Regions from separate parts of the Clostridium sp. FP1 genome, predicted to be linked through region 2. Evidence: a T-box and tRNA genes for the amino acid it is inferred to sense, from the RefSeq annotation. Region 2 holds a T-box; the other holds one or more tRNA genes.

Region 1 (9,808 bases), 4.6 Mb from region 2:
TTCTCAGTCTCCCACCTATCCTGTACAGACAATACCGAAATTCAATGCTAAGCTACAGTAAAGCTCTACGGGGTCTTTCCGTCCAATCGCGGGTAGCCAGCATCTTCACTGGCACTACAATTTCGCCGGATGTGCTGTTGAGACAGTGCCCAAATCATTACGCCATTCGTGCGGGTCGGAACTTACCCGACAAGGAATTTCGCTACCTTAGGACCGTTATAGTTACGGCCGCCGTTTACTGGGGCTTAAGTTCATACCTTCGCTTGCGCTAAGTAATCCCCTTAACCTTCCAGCACCGGGCAGGCGTCAGCCCCTATACATCAGCTTTCGCTTTAGCAGAGACCTGTGTTTTTGCTAAACAGTTGCTTGGGCCTATTCTCTGCGACCTACTTTCGTAGGCACCCCTTCTCCCGAAGTTACGGGGTCAATTTGCCGAGTTCCTTAACAGCAATTCTTCCGATGGTCTTAGGATTCTCTCCTCACCTACCTGTGTCGGTTTGCGGTACGGGCACCAATATCCTCGATAGAGACTTTTCTTGGCAGCGTGGAATCAGATACTTCAGGAATAAATTCCCTTCCCCATAACATCTCAACGTTCCGAGCAAACGGATTTGCCTGCTTGCTCCGCCTAAATGCTTAGACACACATCCAATAGTGTGCACATCTTATCCTCCTGCGTCATCCCATTTCTAATAACGTCCATTGGTGGTATCGGAATATCAACCGATTGTCCATCACCTACGCCTTTCGGCCTCGGCTTAGGTCCCGACTAACCCTGAGAGGACGAGCCTTCCTCAGGAAACCTTAGGTTTTCGACCGTTAAGATTCTCACTTAACTCTCGCTACTTATGCCAACATTCTCACTTCTGTACCGTCCACCACTCCTTACGGTATGACTTCAGCCAGTACAGAAAGCTCCTCTACCGCGTACACATAGTGTACACCCATAGCTTCGGTGGTAAGTTTTAGCCCCGGACATCTTCGGCGCAGGATCTCTTGACTAGTGAGCTATTACGCACTCTTTGAATGAGTGGCTGCTTCTGAGCCAACATCCTAGTTGTCTTAGAAATCCCACATCCTTTTCCACTTAACTTACACTTTGGGACCTTAGCTGATGGTCTGGGCTGTTTCCCTTTTGACTACGGATCTTATCATTCGCAGTCTGACTGCCGAAATAAAAGTATATGGCATTCGGAGTTTGATAGGGTTCAGTAACTGTTGTCAGCCCCTAGCCCATTCAGTGCTCTACCTCCATTACTCAATTAATCGACGCTAGCCCTAAAGCTATTTCGAGGAGAACCAGCTATCTCCGAGTTCGATTGGAATTTCTCCGCTATCCACAGCTCATCCCATGGTTTTTCAACACCAACGTGGTTCGGACCTCCACGGAATTTTACTTCCGCTTCATCCTGGCCATGGATAGGTCACCCGGTTTCGGGTCTACGACATGCAACTATAGCGCCCTATTCAGACTTGGTTTCCCTTCGGCTCCGTACCTTAAGTACTTAACCTTGCTACATATCGTAACTCGTTGGCTCGTTCTACAAAAAGCACGCCGTCACACATAAAAAGTGCTCCGACCGGTTGTAGGCACACGGTTTCAGGTTCTATTTCACTCCCCTTCCGGGGTTCTTTTCACCTTTCCCTCACGGTACTTCTTCACTATCGGTCACTAGGTAGTATTTAGCCTTGGGAGGTGGTCCTCCCTGCTTCCCACAAGGTTTCACGTGTCTCGTGGTACTCTGGATTAGATCTGACTGTTTTTCCTTTTCATTTACAGGCCTATTACCTTCTGCGGAGCAGCTTTCCAGCTATCTTCAATTAAGGAATTGCAGTATTTATGATCTATCCTCAACCCCTAGGTCAAAGACCTAGGTTTGGGCTCTTTCCCTTTCGCTCGCCGCTACTTAGGAAATCGATGTTTCTTTCTCTTCCTCCGGGTACTTAGATGTTTCAGTTCCCCGGGTCTACCTCTGCATACCTATTTATTCAGTATGCAGTACATAGTTGTTACTATGTGGGTTCCCCCATTCGGAAATCTTTGGATCACTGGCTATTTGCGCCTACCCAAAGCTTATCGCAGCTTAACGCGTCCTTCTTCGGCTCCTAGTGCCAAGGCATTCGCCATGCGCCCTTTGTAGCTTAACCTTTATCTTTATCTATTTGCATAGATAATTTCGTTTATTTACATAAACGTTTTAATTCATTTTGCGAAATTGTATTAAATTCATCTATACACCATTTACATGGCTTTAACTTATTAAAACAACTTTAATTTCACTGTGCAATTTTCAAAGAACATTTTTAGAAAAACTATCTATTAGTCAACTCCAAAGAGTTAACTAAAATTAGTCTCTCAAAATTAAACAGAGAATAGGTTACGAGTAATTACAGTAGACATTTTGAAGAATAAATTCTTCTTGTTGCATTGACCGAAGTCTTTGCATCTACTCCCTAGAAAGGAGGTGATCCAGCCGCAGGTTCTCCTACGGCTACCTTGTTACGACTTCACCCCAATCATCAATCCCACCTTCGGCCGCTGGCTCCTTACGGTTACCTCACGGACTTCGGGTGTTACCAACTCTCATGGTGTGACGGGCGGTGTGTACAAGGCCCGGGAACGTATTCACCGCGACATGCTGATTCGCGATTACTAGCAACTCCGGCTTCATGTAGGCGAGTTGCAGCCTACAATCCGAACTGGGATGAGTTTTTGAGTTTGGCTCCACCTTGCGGTCTTGCATCTCTTTGTACTCACCATTGTAGCACGTGTGTAGCCCTAGACATAAGGGGCATGATGATTTGACGTCATCCCCACCTTCCTCCCGGTTAACCCGGGCAGTCTCACTAGAGTGCTCAACTAAATGGTAGCAACTAATGATAAGGGTTGCGCTCGTTGCGGGACTTAACCCAACATCTCACGACACGAGCTGACGACAACCATGCACCACCTGTCACCCTGTCCCGAAGGACTTCGCCCATCTCTGGGTTATGCAGGGGATGTCAAGTCTAGGTAAGGTTCTTCGCGTTGCTTCGAATTAAACCACATGCTCCGCTGCTTGTGCGGGCCCCCGTCAATTCCTTTGAGTTTTAATCTTGCGATCGTACTCCCCAGGCGGAATACTTATTGTGTTAACTGCGGCACCGAGGTTCGACCCCCGACACCTAGTATTCATCGTTTACGGCGTGGACTACCAGGGTATCTAATCCTGTTTGCTCCCCACGCTTTCATGCCTCAGCGTCAGTTACAGTCCAGTAAGTCGCCTTCGCCACTGGTGTTCTTCCTAATCTCTACGCATTTCACCGCTACACTAGGAATTCCACTTACCTCTCCTGCACTCTAGACACCCAGTTTCAAATGCAGCACCCAAGTTAAGCTCGGGTATTTCACATCTGACTTAAATGTCCGCCTACGCATCCTTTACGCCCAGTAAATCCGGACAACGCTTGCCACCTACGTATTACCGCGGCTGCTGGCACGTAGTTAGCCGTGGCTTCCTCCTCTGGTACCGTCATTATCGTCCCAGAAGACAGAACTTTACAACCCGAAGGCCTTCATCATTCACGCGGCGTTGCTGCGTCAGGGTTTCCCCCATTGCGCAATATTCCCCACTGCTGCCTCCCGTAGGAGTCTGGACCGTGTCTCAGTTCCAATGTGGCCGATCACCCTCTCAGGTCGGCTACGCATCGTTGCCTTGGTGGGCCGTTACCTCACCAACTAGCTAATGCGCCGCGGGTCCATCTCAAAGTGGAATTCTCTAAAAGAAAATTCCTTTGATGTAAAGGTCATGCGACCAAAACATATTATGCGGTATTAATCTCCCTTTCGGGAGGCTATTCCCCTCTTTGAGGCAGGTTACCCACGTGTTACTCACCCGTCCGCCGCTAATCCACCCCGAAGGGTTTCATCGCTCGACTTGCATGTGTTAGGCACGCCGCCAGCGTTCGTCCTGAGCCAGGATCAAACTCTCAATTTAAAAGTTTACACTTTTTATTTGAAATGAATAATCTGCAACCACTGTTAAGCTGGTTAGCAAGCTCATTACATACTTTTTAGTCTTACGACTAAAATTACTTTTTTATCTAAAGTAATTAACTGGTCTAACGAAATATTATTTCGCTATTTTACCTATTTCTCTGTTTAATTTTCAAAGACCAATTTGCTTTGTCATCATGTGACGACTTTTACTATTATACTAGGTATTTCTTATTTTGTCAATAACTTTTTTAATATTTTTTAAATATTTTTTTTAAATATTAAATGTTAACTTATCAATGTTTACCTTTATCGTTACTCACTAGTAGCGACAAGGAGTATTCTATCATAATAATAAAATAGTATATTTAGATTAATTCTTGTATATCAGTTTTATCCTTCATTTCCTAGATATTTCTACATATTACTTTGTTTTAGTTGTATTGACACACATGGCTAGGTATATAATAATTTGTCTATACTTAAGCATATTATGCATTTATTTTCAGAATTCATTGTAAATGTTATAAGATTGGTTAACAAGCTCTAAGTCTATTACATTAAAAATGCCGTTAAAATTCCCTACCCTAAGAAGGTTAAAAACAATAATGATAAAAAGTAATTTAAATATAATTTCGTACAAATAAAAACTAACATACCCCCATATTATAAATTCAACAAATGCTATATACACAATTAAAATGACACAAAAAATATTATAAGTTTTACTATGTATCAATTTAAAATCATACCCAAACAGGTATAAAAGTAAGACCTGAAAGTGCATAAAATTTTATTTACGAAAACTTTTAATGAATTTTAGAATTAATCATGCAAAAAATAAAAAAAACAGTCCAATATGAACTGTTTTTTTGGTGGAGATAAAGGGAATCGAACCCTTGACCCCCTGCGTGCAAGGCAGGTGCTCTCCCAGCTGAGCTATATCCCCTTATGGTGGACCTTCAGGGACTCGAACCCCGGACCGACCGGTTATGAGCCGGTAGCTCTAACCAGCTGAGCTAAAGATCCATAAATTACCTGGCGACGACTTACTCTCCCACAAGGTTGCCCCTGCAGTACCATTAGCGCATTGAAGCTTAACCTTCGTGTTCGGTATGGAAACGGGTGTTACCTTCATGCCATAATCACCAGATTGGTTAATATCACCAATATACTATTAAATTTTTAAAAATGGCTCCGCGAAAAGGATTTGAACCTTCAACCTATCGGTTAACAGCCGAGTGCTCCACCGTTGAGCTATCGCGGAACATTACCTAGCGACGACTTACTCTCCCACAAGGTCACCCCTGCAGTACCATTAGCGCATTGAAGCTTAACCTTCGTGTTCGGTATGGGAACGGGTGTTACCTTCATGCCATAATCACTAGATTGAGAAAATTTATATTCTCTCAAAATTGCATAGTGAAATTTTTCGCTTATATATATTAAGGTCAAGCCCTCGACTTATTAGTATTAGTCAGCTGAACATGTTACCATGCTTACACCTCTAACCTATCAACCTGGTGTTCTTCCAGGAGTCTTACTAACACCGTGCTTACGCACGAGTTATGGGAAATCTCATCTCAGGGTGGGCTTCACGCTTAGATGCTTTCAGCGTTTATCCCTTCCAAACATAGCTACCCAGCGATGCCACTGGCGTGACAACTGGTGCACCAGAGGTTTGTCCATCCCGGTCCTCTCGTACTAAGGACAGCTCCCTTCAAATTTCCTACGCCCGCGACGGATAGGGACCGAACTGTCTCACGACGTTCTGAACCCAGCTCGCGTGCCGCTTTAATGGGCGAACAGCCCAACCCTTGGGACCTACTTCAGCCCCAGGATGCGACGAGCCGACATCGAGGTGCCAAACCTCCCCGTCGATGTGGACTCTTGGGGGAGATCAGCCTGTTATCCCCGAGGTAGCTTTTATCCGTTGAGCGATGGCCCTCCCACGAGGTACCACCGGATCACTAAGTCCGACTTTCGTCCCTGCTCCACTTGTAGGTGTCGCAGTCAGGCTCCCTTCTGCCTTTGCACTCTTCGCGCGATTTCCAACCGCGCTGAGGGAACCTTTGAGCGCCTCCGTTACTTTTTTGGAGGCGACCGCCCCAGTCAAACTGCCCACCTAACAATGTCCTGTGACCAGATTCATGGCCTCCAGTTAGAACCTCAGTACTGTCAGGGTGGTATCCCAAGGATGACTCCACACAGGCTGACGCCCATGTTTCTCAGTCTCCCACCTATCCTGTACAGACAATACCGAAATTCAATGCTAAGCTACAGTAAAGCTCTACGGGGTCTTTCCGTCCAATCGCGGGTAGCCAGCATCTTCACTGGCACTACAATTTCGCCGGATGTGCTGTTGAGACAGTGCCCAAATCATTACGCCATTCGTGCGGGTCGGAACTTACCCGACAAGGAATTTCGCTACCTTAGGACCGTTATAGTTACGGCCGCCGTTTACTGGGGCTTAAGTTCATACCTTCGCTTGCGCTAAGTAATCCCCTTAACCTTCCAGCACCGGGCAGGCGTCAGCCCCTATACATCAGCTTTCGCTTTAGCAGAGACCTGTGTTTTTGCTAAACAGTTGCTTGGGCCTATTCTCTGCGACCTACTTTCGTAGGCACCCCTTCTCCCGAAGTTACGGGGTCAATTTGCCGAGTTCCTTAACAGCAATTCTTCCGATGGTCTTAGGATTCTCTCCTCACCTACCTGTGTCGGTTTGCGGTACGGGCACCAATATCCTCGATAGAGACTTTTCTTGGCAGCGTGGAATCAGATACTTCAGGAATAAATTCCCTTCCCCATAACATCTCAGCGTTAAGAGCAAACGGATTTGCCTGCTTGCTCCGCCTAAATGCTTAGACACACATCCAATAGTGTGCACATCTTATCCTCCTGCGTCATCCCATTTCTAATAACGTCCATTGGTGGTATCGGAATATCAACCGATTGTCCATCACCTACGCCTTTCGGCCTCGGCTTAGGTCCCGACTAACCCTGAGAGGACGAGCCTTCCTCAGGAAACCTTAGGTTTTCGACCGTTAAGATTCTCACTTAACTCTCGCTACTTATGCCAACATTCTCACTTCTGTACCGTCCACCACTCCTTACGGTATGACTTCAGCCAGTACAGAAAGCTCCTCTACCGCGTACACATAGTGTACACCCATAGCTTCGGTGGTAAGTTTTAGCCCCGGACATCTTCGGCGCAGGATCTCTTGACTAGTGAGCTATTACGCACTCTTTGAATGAGTGGCTGCTTCTGAGCCAACATCCTAGTTGTCTTAGAAATCCCACATCCTTTTCCACTTAACTTACACTTTGGGACCTTAGCTGATGGTCTGGGCTGTTTCCCTTTTGACTACGGATCTTATCATTCGCAGTCTGACTGCCGAAATAAAAGTATATGGCATTCGGAGTTTGATAGGGTTCAGTAACTGTTGTCAGCCCCTAGCCCATTCAGTGCTCTACCTCCATTACTCAATTAATCGACGCTAGCCCTAAAGCTATTTCGAGGAGAACCAGCTATCTCCGAGTTCGATTGGAATTTCTCCGCTATCCACAGCTCATCCCATGGTTTTTCAACACCAACGTGGTTCGGACCTCCACGGAATTTTACTTCCGCTTCATCCTGGCCATGGATAGGTCACCCGGTTTCGGGTCTACGACATGCAACTATAGCGCCCTATTCAGACTTGGTTTCCCTTCGGCTCCGTACCTTAAGTACTTAACCTTGCTACATATCGTAACTCGTTGGCTCGTTCTACAAAAAGCACGCCGTCACACATAAAAAGTGCTCCGACCGGTTGTAGGCACACGGTTTCAGGTTCTATTTCACTCCCCTTCCGGGGTTCTTTTCACCTTTCCCTCACGGTACTTCTTCACTATCGGTCACTAGGTAGTATTTAGCCTTGGGAGGTGGTCCTCCCTGCTTCCCACAAGGTTTCACGTGTCTCGTGGTACTCTGGATTAGATCTGACTGTTTTTCCTTTTCATTTACAGGCCTATTACCTTCTGCGGAGCAGCTTTCCAGCTATCTTCAATTAAGGAATTGCAGTATTTATGATCTATCCTCAACCCCTAGGTCAAAGACCTAGGTTTGGGCTCTTTCCCTTTCGCTCGCCGCTACTTAGGAAATCGATGTTTCTTTCTCTTCCTCCGGGTACTTAGATGTTTCAGTTCCCCGGGTCTACCTCTGCATACCTATTTATTCAGTATGCAGTACATAGTTGTTACTATGTGGGTTCCCCCATTCGGAAATCTTTGGATCACTGGCTATTTGCGCCTACCCAAAGCTTATCGCAGCTTAACGCGTCCTTCTTCGGCTCCTAGTGCCAAGGCATTCGCCATGCGCCCTTTGTAGCTTAACCTTTATCTTTATCTACTTGCGTAGATAATTTCGTTTATTTACATAAACGTTTTAATTCATTTTGCGAAATTGTATTAAATTCATCTATACACCATTTACATGGCTTTAAATCTTTTAAACAACTTTAATTTCACTATGCAATTTTCAAAGAACATAAATGGTGGGTCTAAATGGACTCGAACCATCGACTTCTGCCTTATCAGAGCAGCGCTCTAACCAGCTGAGCTATAGACCCATTAATGGTGGAGGTAAAGGGAATCGAACCCTTGACCCCCTGCGTGCAAGGCAGGTGCTCTCCCAGCTGAGCTATACCCCCATTTTTGGAATTTCATTTTAGAAAAACTATTTATTAGTTAACGCCTAAGAGTTAACTAAAATTAGTCTCTCAAAATTAAACAGAGAATAGGTTACGAGTAATTACAGTAGACATTTTGAAGAATAATTAAATTCTTCTTGTTGCATTGACCGAAGTCTTTGCATCTACTCCCTAGAAAGGAGGTGATCCAGCCGCAGGTTCTCCTACGGCTACCTTGTTACGACTTCACCCCAATCATCAATCCCACCTTCGGCCGCTGGCTCCTTACGGTTACCTCACGGACTTCGGGTGTTACCAACTCTCATGGTGTGACGGGCGGTGTGTACAAGGCCCGGGAACGTATTCACCGCGACATGCTGATTCGCGATTACTAGCAACTCCGGCTTCATGTAGGCGAGTTGCAGCCTACAATCCGAACTGGGATGAGTTTTTGAGTTTGGCTCCACCTTGCGGTCTTGCATCTCTTTGTACTCACCATTGTAGCACGTGTGTAGCCCTAGACATAAGGGGCATGATGATTTGACGTCATCCCCACCTTCCTCCCGGTTAACCCGGGCAGTCTCACTAGAGTGCTCAACTAAATGGTAGCAACTAATGATAAGGGTTGCGCTCGTTGCGGGACTTAACCCAACATCTCACGACACGAGCTGACGACAACCATGCACCACCTGTCACCCTGTCCCGAAGGACTTCGCCCATCTCTGGGTTATGCAGGGGATGTCAAGTCTAGGTAAGGTTCTTCGCGTTGCTTCGAATTAAACCACATGCTCCGCTGCTTGTGCGGGCCCCCGTCAATTCCTTTGAGTTTTAATCTTGCGATCGTACTCCCCAGGCGGAATACTTATTGTGTTAACTGCGGCACCGAGGTTCGACCCCCGACACCTAGTATTCATCGTTTACGGCGTGGACTACCAGGGTATCTAATCCTGTTTGCTCCCCACGCTTTCATGCCTCAGCGTCAGTTACAGTCCAGTAAGTCGCCTTCGCCACTGGTGTTCTTCCTAATCTCTACGCATTTCACCGCTACACTAGGAATTCCACTTACCTCTCCTGCACTCTAGACACCCAGTTTCAAATGCAGCACCCAAGTTAAGCTCGGGTATTTCACATCTGACTTAAATGTCCGCCTACGCATCCTTTACGC
Region 2 (9,808 bases):
TTCAATTTCACAGCACAATTTATTATATTTATTTATGTGCTTTAAACTCTCGAATCCCTTTTTAAGATAAATATATGTTTCTTTTTCATACCAAGATAGATTACTTGGCAAATTTTTGCCGGTCAAATCTTTGCCAGACGAACTTTTACCGGCGATATTCTTACTTGGCAAAAAATTAATTATATTATTTCTAAAGTCCTTGTCAAAGTCCATAATGCTTTGAATACTTTTAATATCCACAGACAATGCACTTATATAGTTTGTGTCAGTTTCATCTATAATCACTTCACCATAATCTTTTATTATATTGTTCCAAAAATTTTTAAGTTTTCTTTCTAATAACTGCAGTTTTATATATAAATCAACCACCACTATTTGGTCACTGTTATTTATAAGCTCATAATCCACCTTAACGCCTTCAAATAAATATTTAAGATTTCCATGAAGCATCTTGAATATGATTCCAAGTTTGCCTTTTTCTCTAATTGCTTTTTCTACAACCTCAAAGTCATTTTTGAATTTGTTTATATCAACATCCTTTGGTAGCTCTAATTTATGATTGTTTAATTCTTGCCTTATTTTATTTATGTTTTTCATATACTCATTACACTTTTCTACTAACTGCTGCCAAAATACCTTTGACTCATTATTAGAGTAATAATTAGTCATCACATTATTTAGCCAGTTGTTTTCAAACCCTTCAAGTCTTTCTATGGCATCATCTACAAGTTTTAGAAGTCTTCTATTTCCATAGTCTATAGAATCTACATTATTCCACTCTTTAATATTATCCTCATGAATTTGCTTCTGCTGTTCTAATTTAAATAATTCTGCTGTTTTATCACATAGATCAATTTCTTTAGGCAGTACTCCTATGTACTTTTTCATGTTATTTACTTCATAAATTTGCTCTTTTTTAACTGTACTTGATAATGCAACTAGCTTTTTAAATTCTTCAGTGCACAATGACTGTTCCTTATTAAATGCAAGCTTATCTACTATCCAAGAATAATCATCTTCATTATCTTTAACCCACCTCGCCATATCCATCAATGTATATTTTCGACCCTCATATTCTATTTTCTCATTTTCTCTATCTTCAATACATTTTAAATCTCCATATAAATTTTTCTGTGAATCACGGCATTTAATAAGTTTATATTTTAGTAGCTTTATTTCTTTACGTAATTCTTTAGTATCCATGGATAAATTTTCTGTTATTTTTCTAACAGACTCATCCAATTCTTCTAGTGATTTCGTATCATTCCCCAATATTGAGATGCATAATGCCCTAACTTCTTCTGGTATTTTATTAGATAAAACTCTTAATGCTCTATCTGTTTGGCTTGTAACTAACACCCTTTTACCATGTGCCAATAGATGACATATTAAATTAGCTATAGAATGGCTTTTGCCAGTACCTGGTGGCCCCTGTACAACAATGCCATAGTTCTCAGCCAATCTTTTAGTTATTTCCATCTGCTCTCGACTAGCAGGCAGTGGAAATAACACATCTTCTCCTACTTCCTTCCACTCGCCCCGCATTTCAATATCTTGTACTACTTCACTCTCTGAGACCAGTGCCTCTATAGTTTTAGGAATAGGAAATCCCGCTCTTATTTGCGCCAGCACATCATTTAGTTCCATATTCCAAAGTCTTGTGTCCACCTTGCGTAGTATTATGCAAGGTGCATTGTAAAATCGTATATTAGCTTGGACTAGTATATCTTCCTTTGAACTTAGTTCCTTAACATAGAACCCTTCTTCCTGGGCATTTAAAAGCATAGCTATCTCTTCAAAAATTTTTGAAGCCCTTTCGATATTTCTCACATCTAGAGCCATGTCTTTTGCTTTATTGCGAAGAACTAGTAAACTATCTAGGTTTACCTCTAAGTATTCATTTAAAAACTCAAGTTCCACATTGGTTTGATTATTATATGGCTTTAATGTAAATGCTTTTTTCATGGAGTCAAATTTTATTTCCATCTTAGTTGTAAAAATAGGATGGACTATTTCTTTATCTCCCTTTTGCCAAGTTAGAAGACCATTTGACCAAATTATCTCTAAATCCTCACTATTTTTTTCTAATTGCAAATATATTTTTTGAAACTTACTATATAGCACTCTTGTTCTCTCATCTATAGTTAACCAATAATCCTTATTTTCATCGCAATTAAATGTAATTCCAGGAGTATTTTGAATTTCTTTTTGCCAATATACACTTTCATATTCATTAATATTTCTTATAGTTTTCTCATTCATATTTTTAATGCTTAATAAATAGGAAAATACTTTTTCTACTTTATTATTAATATCCAAAGTTTTGTTACCTCCAACATCTTAATTAAATCATCTTCTTCGAAGCTGCAATATAGGTCACATTCAAATAATATAAAAAGTCTTATTAAAACAGAATTCGTTTTAACAAGACTTATAATTATTTACAGGAGTCTCTCTCCACTATTCTATAAGGTAATACAAAATGTTTTTCATCAACCACTAAATTATTTATGGATTTTATAATCATTCTCATACTTACAGAGCCCATATCATACATTGGTTGAGATACAGTAGTAAGTTTAGGATAAAATATTGAAGCTGAATAAATATCATCAAAACCCATAACATCTACATCTTCTGGAACCTTAATATCTCTATCTCTTAATGCATTTATTACTCCCATAGCAATTTCATCACTAGCGCAGAATACTGAATCTATCTCCATACCTTTATCTAATATAGCATTAATTCCCGCATAACCATCTCTAGCCTTAACTCCACCAAAATAAACTAAATCTTTATCCAGGTTTATTTCCATTTCCCTGAGGCCCTTTTTATAACCTGTGTACCTTTTAGATAGGGCATTGACTTTTTCTGTAGTGGTACCTACATATGCAATTTTTTTGTTGCCCTTATTTATCAAATATTTTACTGCGTCTGATGCCGCCATTACGTTGTCAATAGAAACGCTAGGAAATATTCCATCCTCATCTGTAGTTTCTACTAAAACCGTTGGCATTTCAAGCTCTTTTATTAAACTTATAATATTCTGACCTATGGAATTACTCATGTATATAACTCCATCTATCATTTTCTCTTTAAGTATCCTTAGTGCTTCCATTTCTTTATCTAAATCTAAATCCGCATTACAAAGCATAATATTATAATTATAAATATTAGCTACATCCTCACAACCTCTAACTATTTCAGGATAAAATTGATTTGATATATCCGGTATAATTATTCCTATTGTGCTAGATTTTTGTGTTTTTAAACTTCTAGCAACTATATTGGGTCTATATGATAATTTTTTTATAGCGTCTTTTACCTTTTTCTTAGTGTCTTCGTTTACCACATCTATATCATTTAGAACTCTAGATACTGTGGCAATAGAAACTCCCGCTTCTCTTGCAACATCTTTTATTGAAGCAGCCATATTCTCAACTCCTATTTTTTTATCCGATTATTTTTCTTATTATATCATTATACTTATAAAATCTCTTTATTTCAAGCTATAATGCGAACTTTTAACTATTAGTATAGTTATAGTGTTGCCCATTTAAAAAAATTTTACAATAATATCCGCACTTTATGATTAAAAAGAAAGTATACGACTAATATCGCATACTTTCCAAAATTACTAATTATACTTTTTCTACAGCGAGCTGCAAATCTTCTCCATTTATCTTAACTGCATTGTATTCTCTTTTGATATTATGCATAACTTCTACTGATAATGTATCTCGCTTGATTTGCTCTTCAAATTTTAAAACTACATTCTGAAGCATTTCATTTCCAGAAACGTAAAGTCTAATCTTATCAGCAACTTCAAACCCACTTTCTTTTCTCATGTTTTGAATCTTGCTTAAAATCTCCCGTAGGTTTCCTTCTTCTTTGAGTTCATCAGTTATATTAGTATCTAAGACTACTCCCATTTCACCTTCTCCAGCAAATGCATAGCCGGAAAGTCCTTGCATAGTAACAAGTAATCTTTCACTATTTAATTCTATTTCTATTCCATTTACATCTATAGTAACTACTCCGCCATTATTTATTGTTTGAGCAAGCTCCATCTGGTTCATAGCAGCTATTGCTTTTTTGATGCCAGGTATAAATTTACCATATGGTTTTCCTAGCACAGGAAGGTTTGGTTTTATTTCAAATTGAACATATTTAGAAAGATCAGCTCCTAGCTCTACTTCCTTAATATTAAGTTCTTCTTTTACTATATCTCCATAATATTCTGGAAGAGATCTAAGACTAACTAGCATTTTAGCTAGTGGCTGTCTATTTTTTATATTAGCAGCATTTCTAGCACTTCTTCCTAGTTTAACAGTCTTATAAGCCTTATCCATTTCTTCTTCTAAGAGAGTATCCACAAGGTCTTCTCTATACTGCGGCCATGCACATAAATGTACACTTTCTGGTGCATTTTTGTCAAAAGTAACTACTAGATTTTGATATAATTCCTCTGTTACAAATGGTATAAAAGGAGCTGCTATTTTAGCAAAAGTTGTGATAACTCTATATAATGTCATATAAGCGCCTATCTTATCATCTGTAAGTGACTCTACCCAGTATCTTGATCTATTACGTCTTACATACCAATTAGAAAGTTCATCAACAAAGGCTTCAAGTTCAATAGCTCCTTGAGTTATTCTGTAGTTTGTTAAATGATCATCTGTATTCTTAACTAATGAGTTTAATTTTGACATCATCCATTTGTCCATAATATTTTGGGACACGAAATCCTCATATTTAGTTGGATCAAAATTATCTAAATCAGCATATAAAATGTAGAATGAATATACATTCCAAAGTGTTCCTATAAACTTTCTTTGTGCATCAATAACTGCATCTTCATAAAATCTTGAAGGAAGCCATGGAGCACTAGCAGTATAAAAATACCATCTTAGAGCATCTGCTCCTTGATTCTCAAGCACTGTAAACGGACTGAGCACATTCCCTTTATGCTTAGACATCTTAATACCGTTTTTATCTAAGACATGGCCAAGTACTATACAGTTTTCAAATGGGTTTGTATCAAATACAGTAGTAGATATTGCAAGTAGCGTATAGAACCAACCTCTTGTTTGATCTACTGCTTCTGAAATAAATTGAGCTGGAAAATTAGCTTCAAACATTTCTTTGTTCTCAAATGGATAATGATGTTGTGCAAATGGCATTGATCCTGAGTCAAACCAGCAGTCTATAACTTCTTCTACCCTAGTCATTGACTTATTACATTTTGGGCATTTTAAATGTACCTTATCTATAAATGGTTTATGAAGTTCTATTCCTTCTGGAACATCTATTCCCTTTTCATTAAGTTCTGCTATACTTCCTATCATTTCGCGGTGACCGCATTCACATTCCCAAATCGGAAGTGGAGTTCCCCAATATCTGCTTCTACTTATACTCCAGTCTATAACACCTTCAAGGAAATTACCCATTCTTCCCGTTCTTACGTTATCTGGCATCCAATTAATCTTATTATTATTTTCTACAAGTTTCTCTCTTACTGAAGACATTCTTACAAACCAACTATCTCTTGGATAATATAAAAGTGGTGTATCACATCTCCAACAGTGTGGATATGAATGTGTGAATTTCTCTGTTTTATATAAGACATTATTTTCTTTTAGGTATTCTAATATTTTAGCATCAGCATCTTTAACAAAGACACCCTTCCAAGGAGTAACACAATCTACGAATTTACCTTCTACATCAACTAAATTAATAAGTGGTAAATCATTTTGTTTTCCAAGCAAGTTATCGTCTTCACCATAAGCAGGAGCTATATGAACTATACCTGTACCATCTGTTAGTGTTACGAAGTCTCCGTGAACTATATAGAAGGCTTTACCTTCAGGAGTATAGAAATTAAACATTTGCTCATATTCAAGGCCTAAAAGATCTTCTCCTTTAAATTCGCGTACCACTTCATACTCGCCCTCGAGTTTACTAAGTAGTTTTTTTGAAAGTATTAAAGTCTCATTTTCTTGAACCACTTCAACATAGTCATATTTTTTATTAACTGCAAGTGCTACATTACTTGGAAGAGTCCAAGGAGTTGTGGTCCAAACAAGTATAGATTTTTCTTCACCTTTCACCTTAAATTTTACATAAGCTGAAGCTTCTTTTACATCCTTATATCCTTGACCTACTTCATGAGAAGATAGTGAAGTCCCACATCTTGGGCAATATGGCATTACTTTATGACCTTTGTATAATAGGTCCTTATCCCACATTTGCTTTAATGCCCACCAAACTGATTCAATATAATTGTTATGATAAGTTACATAAGGATTATCCATATCTACCCAGTAACCCACTCTCTCAGACATTTCTCTCCACATATTAACATAGCTAAAAACACTGTCCTTACATTCTATTACAAATTTCTCTACTCCATAAGCTTCTATTCCTGGTTTTCCAGAAATACCAAGTTTCTTCTCTATTTCAAGTTCTACTGGCAGGCCATGAGTATCCCACCCTGCTTTTCTAGGAACTTTGTACCCTTTCATTACCTTATACCTTGGAATTATATCCTTCATAACTCTTGTTAAAACGTGACCTATATGTGGTTTACCATTGGCTGTTGGTGGACCATCATAAAAAGTGAAGGACTCTCCACCCTCATTTAAATCAAAATTCTTTTGAATAATGTCTTTTTCTTTCCAAAGCTTAAGTATATCTTTTTCTATATCCATAAAACTTTTTGAAGCATCATTTTTCTTGTACATAATAAAACTCCTTTCCCTATTTCATTTAATAATAAACACTTAGATTCCACTGAATTTTTGGAATAATTAAATCATCACCTAGGGTCCTGTTCATCCTCTTCGGAACTGCTCATAAACTTGGGCCTACAATATTTTTAAATATAAAAAAACTCCACCCTAAATAGGACGAAGTTAAATTCGCTATGCCACCTATACCATAAATACAAATTAAAGTACTATCATACTTTATTCTTTAACGCAGAAATACGGATAAGCTTACTAAATTTTCAGCTTTCAGCTCCTAGGTGATTTTCTTCAAACTTTCACTATGGGTTCGCACCTTTCCCCACTCTCTGCAAGTTACCTGCTTAAATACTTTTCCTAATCAAAGCTTTTTTTAGTCATAATTAATATAAATAAATTATAAATCAATATGAACTTCTTATGATTATATAATAGTGAATTTTTATTGTCAATTCCTTTTTAATTTTTATTGTATCTTCCATGCTATAATGTTGTTAAATCATCACCTTCGGTGCTGAAATGTCGTTAAAAGTTATTTTCACGAACATTCATGACTATTTTATTAAAATAGTACGTTAATTCTATGGTTTTATGCCTATAAGTACAACTTTTATTGTGAAATATGCATATTTTCATAAATATATGTGATATAATATAAGATAAAAATGAAATTCACGATACTTTAAACTATAAATAACTACAGAATACGTTTACGTAAATGAATTTATGTTTTACCATACTTGCAAAATATCCTGATTATTTTGTTAATAATTATAATTGATGATGTTTTCCATTGACATACTTTCATTATTATAATAAAATCATTTTATTTAGTTGTGTATTAAAAGAAAATCTTACACTTCTATAAATAAGATTATTATTTTAATGAGAATGTAATTCTATTTCTAAAAATATTAATGGAGTCGTTTTACTGGCTTTTAAATAAAAATATATATTTTAAAGGAGGAAGATTATTTTGAAAAATTTAATTTATGTAATTCCAAAAGAAAATCATTCTGAAAAAGATATTAAAGAAATTCTACTTGCCCACTCTGAGGTGAAATTCGTTTCTCTAGTAGGTATTGACTTATCCGGAAATGACACCGATGAAAGAATTCCAATGTCTGTATTTTTAAATGACATTATTGGTTTCGCGAAGGGTGCTATACAAACTGACGGTTCATCTGTAGTCTTCCCAGGCATTGCTACTCTAAATAATGCTAAAACAGACATGCTGGCAGATTTTGATTGTAATTGGTTCATCGACTACAATTATGAAAACATTGATTTTGAAACAAAATTACCTGTAGGAACCTTAAAAATTCCATGTTTATTATTACATAATAACATTCCAGTAGATTCAAGGTCTATCTTAAAAAAATCCATTAACTGCTTTAAAACAACTCTTCACAATTTATTCAAAGAATATCCATCTGCACTCGCTTCTTTTGATTTTTCCTATGAAGATATTGATGAAATCCTACTTACCTCTGCTACTGAATTAGAATTTTGGGTAAAAACACCTAATGATGACGCAGATATAGAGGAACTATCCACTTCTCAAGAACTAAAGGAGCAATATTGGAGTAGGCTTAAAGGAAGTGTTCGAACTGCCTTAGAGCAATCCCTTACTTTAATGGAAGACTATGGTTTCGAACCAGAAATGGGACATAAAGAGGTTGGTGGCGTAAAAGCTCAACTAGGTGAAACTGGTTCTCTAACTCATATTATGGAACAGCTTGAAATAGATTGGAAGTTTTCTGATGCTCTTCAATGTGCGGATAATGAGCTATTTATAAGAAATTTAGTAAGAGAAACTTTTAGACGCAACAGTTTAGATGTTACCTTTTTAGCGAAGCCTGTGCAAGATGTAGCTGGAAGTGGTAAACATGTTCATATTGGTGTAGCTGTAAAATTAAAAAACGGAAAAAGAGTTAATTTATTTACTTCTACTAAAAAACATTTCCTAAGCACTATAGGTTATGCCTGCGCCATGGGTATACTTAAAAATTACGAAGTAATAAATCCATTTATTTCTCCAACAAATGATTCACTAAGAAGACTAAAACCCGGTTTTGAAGCTCCTGTTTGCATAGTAACTTCCCTCGGACACAGCGTGGATGTTCCTTCAAGGAATAGATCTATACTCTTAGCATTAATAAGAGATCTTGATAATCCACTTGCTACAAGATTTGAGCTTAGAGCGCCAAATCCACATACTAATACATACCTAGCTTTAGCCACCTTATATATGGGCATGCTAGATGGGCTTGTATACGCAATAAAAAATAATAAATGTGAAGATGACCTTTTAAGTGAATTATCTAAAGCACCCGGCGAGGACAGTGAGTATCTAGAAAAACATAGAGCATACCGAAGTGAAGAAAATGTATTTGATTTCTATACAGATGAAGATCGCGAAGAGTATTTTGGAAAAGCACCTAAAACTATTTATGAAAATCTTCTTGGACTCGATGAATATCCTGAAAAACTTGAAGTTCTTAAGGCTCACGGTGTATTTACTCCTAGTTTACTAAATAGTTTTAAAATAGCTATAACCACTAGATGGGTTACTGAAATAAATAATAGAATATTAAATGCTTATGCAGAAGAAATTCGAAATTCTAAAGTGATTCATACTCCTGAAAAGGCTTTAGATTTAGATTTAGCAAATTGGCAAAAAATTAATGATTTAAGACATTATATTATGAAGGACACTTATTCTAAAACTAGCCTCTTTACTAAAATAAAAGAAGCTTCCAAAGTTGAAAACTACAAGGAACTTTCTGCCTTACAACTAGAATTAGATGCACAAATGGAAGAACTTAGACTTTGTTATAGTAATTATAAAAAGAATTTGTTAGATATTTAAATTATATATTTTAAGTCATTAAAAAATCACCTACACAGTAAAATACTATGTAGGTGATTTTTTATAATAATTTAAATTAATATACTATATTAGTTATTCCTAAACTCTTAAGAATACCTGTTGAAATTGCCTTTGCTAATTTGTTTTGGTAGTCTTCAGTTTTTAACAGCTTTTCTTCTGTTGGATT

The links. The T-box of region 2 lies ahead of ileS (isoleucine--tRNA ligase). A T-box ahead of a tRNA ligase gene usually reads a tRNA of that ligase, here a tRNA-Ile.
Region 1: it encodes a tRNA-Ile, which carries the amino acid that the T-box ahead of ileS (isoleucine--tRNA ligase) is inferred to sense. The anticodon was not compared.

Annotation. Positions count from the first base shown of each region.
Region 1 covers NZ_JAAMNJ020000001.1:4,870,294-4,880,101, forward strand. The annotation lists rRNA gene G9F70_RS23150 (23S ribosomal RNA) at 1-2,148, opposite strand, end outside; rRNA gene G9F70_RS23155 (16S ribosomal RNA) at 2,459-3,977, opposite strand; tRNA gene G9F70_RS23160 (tRNA-Ala) at 4,850-4,925, opposite strand; tRNA gene G9F70_RS23165 (tRNA-Ile) at 4,929-5,005, opposite strand; rRNA gene rrf (5S ribosomal RNA) at 5,013-5,129, opposite strand; tRNA gene G9F70_RS23175 (tRNA-Asn) at 5,169-5,243, opposite strand; rRNA gene rrf (5S ribosomal RNA) at 5,249-5,365, opposite strand; rRNA gene G9F70_RS23185 (23S ribosomal RNA) at 5,424-8,349, opposite strand; tRNA gene G9F70_RS23190 (tRNA-Ile) at 8,507-8,583, opposite strand; tRNA gene G9F70_RS23195 (tRNA-Ala) at 8,589-8,664, opposite strand; rRNA gene G9F70_RS23200 (16S ribosomal RNA) at 8,840-9,808, opposite strand, start outside.
Region 2 covers NZ_JAAMNJ020000001.1:240,777-250,584, reverse strand. The annotation lists gene G9F70_RS01135 (AAA domain-containing protein) at 1-2,319, opposite strand, end outside; gene G9F70_RS01130 (LacI family DNA-binding transcriptional regulator) at 2,438-3,436, opposite strand; gene ileS (isoleucine--tRNA ligase) at 3,645-6,746, opposite strand; T-box leader at 6,905-7,123, opposite strand; gene G9F70_RS01120 (glutamine synthetase) at 7,723-9,621, shown strand; gene G9F70_RS01115 (N-acetylmuramoyl-L-alanine amidase) at 9,698-9,808, opposite strand, start outside.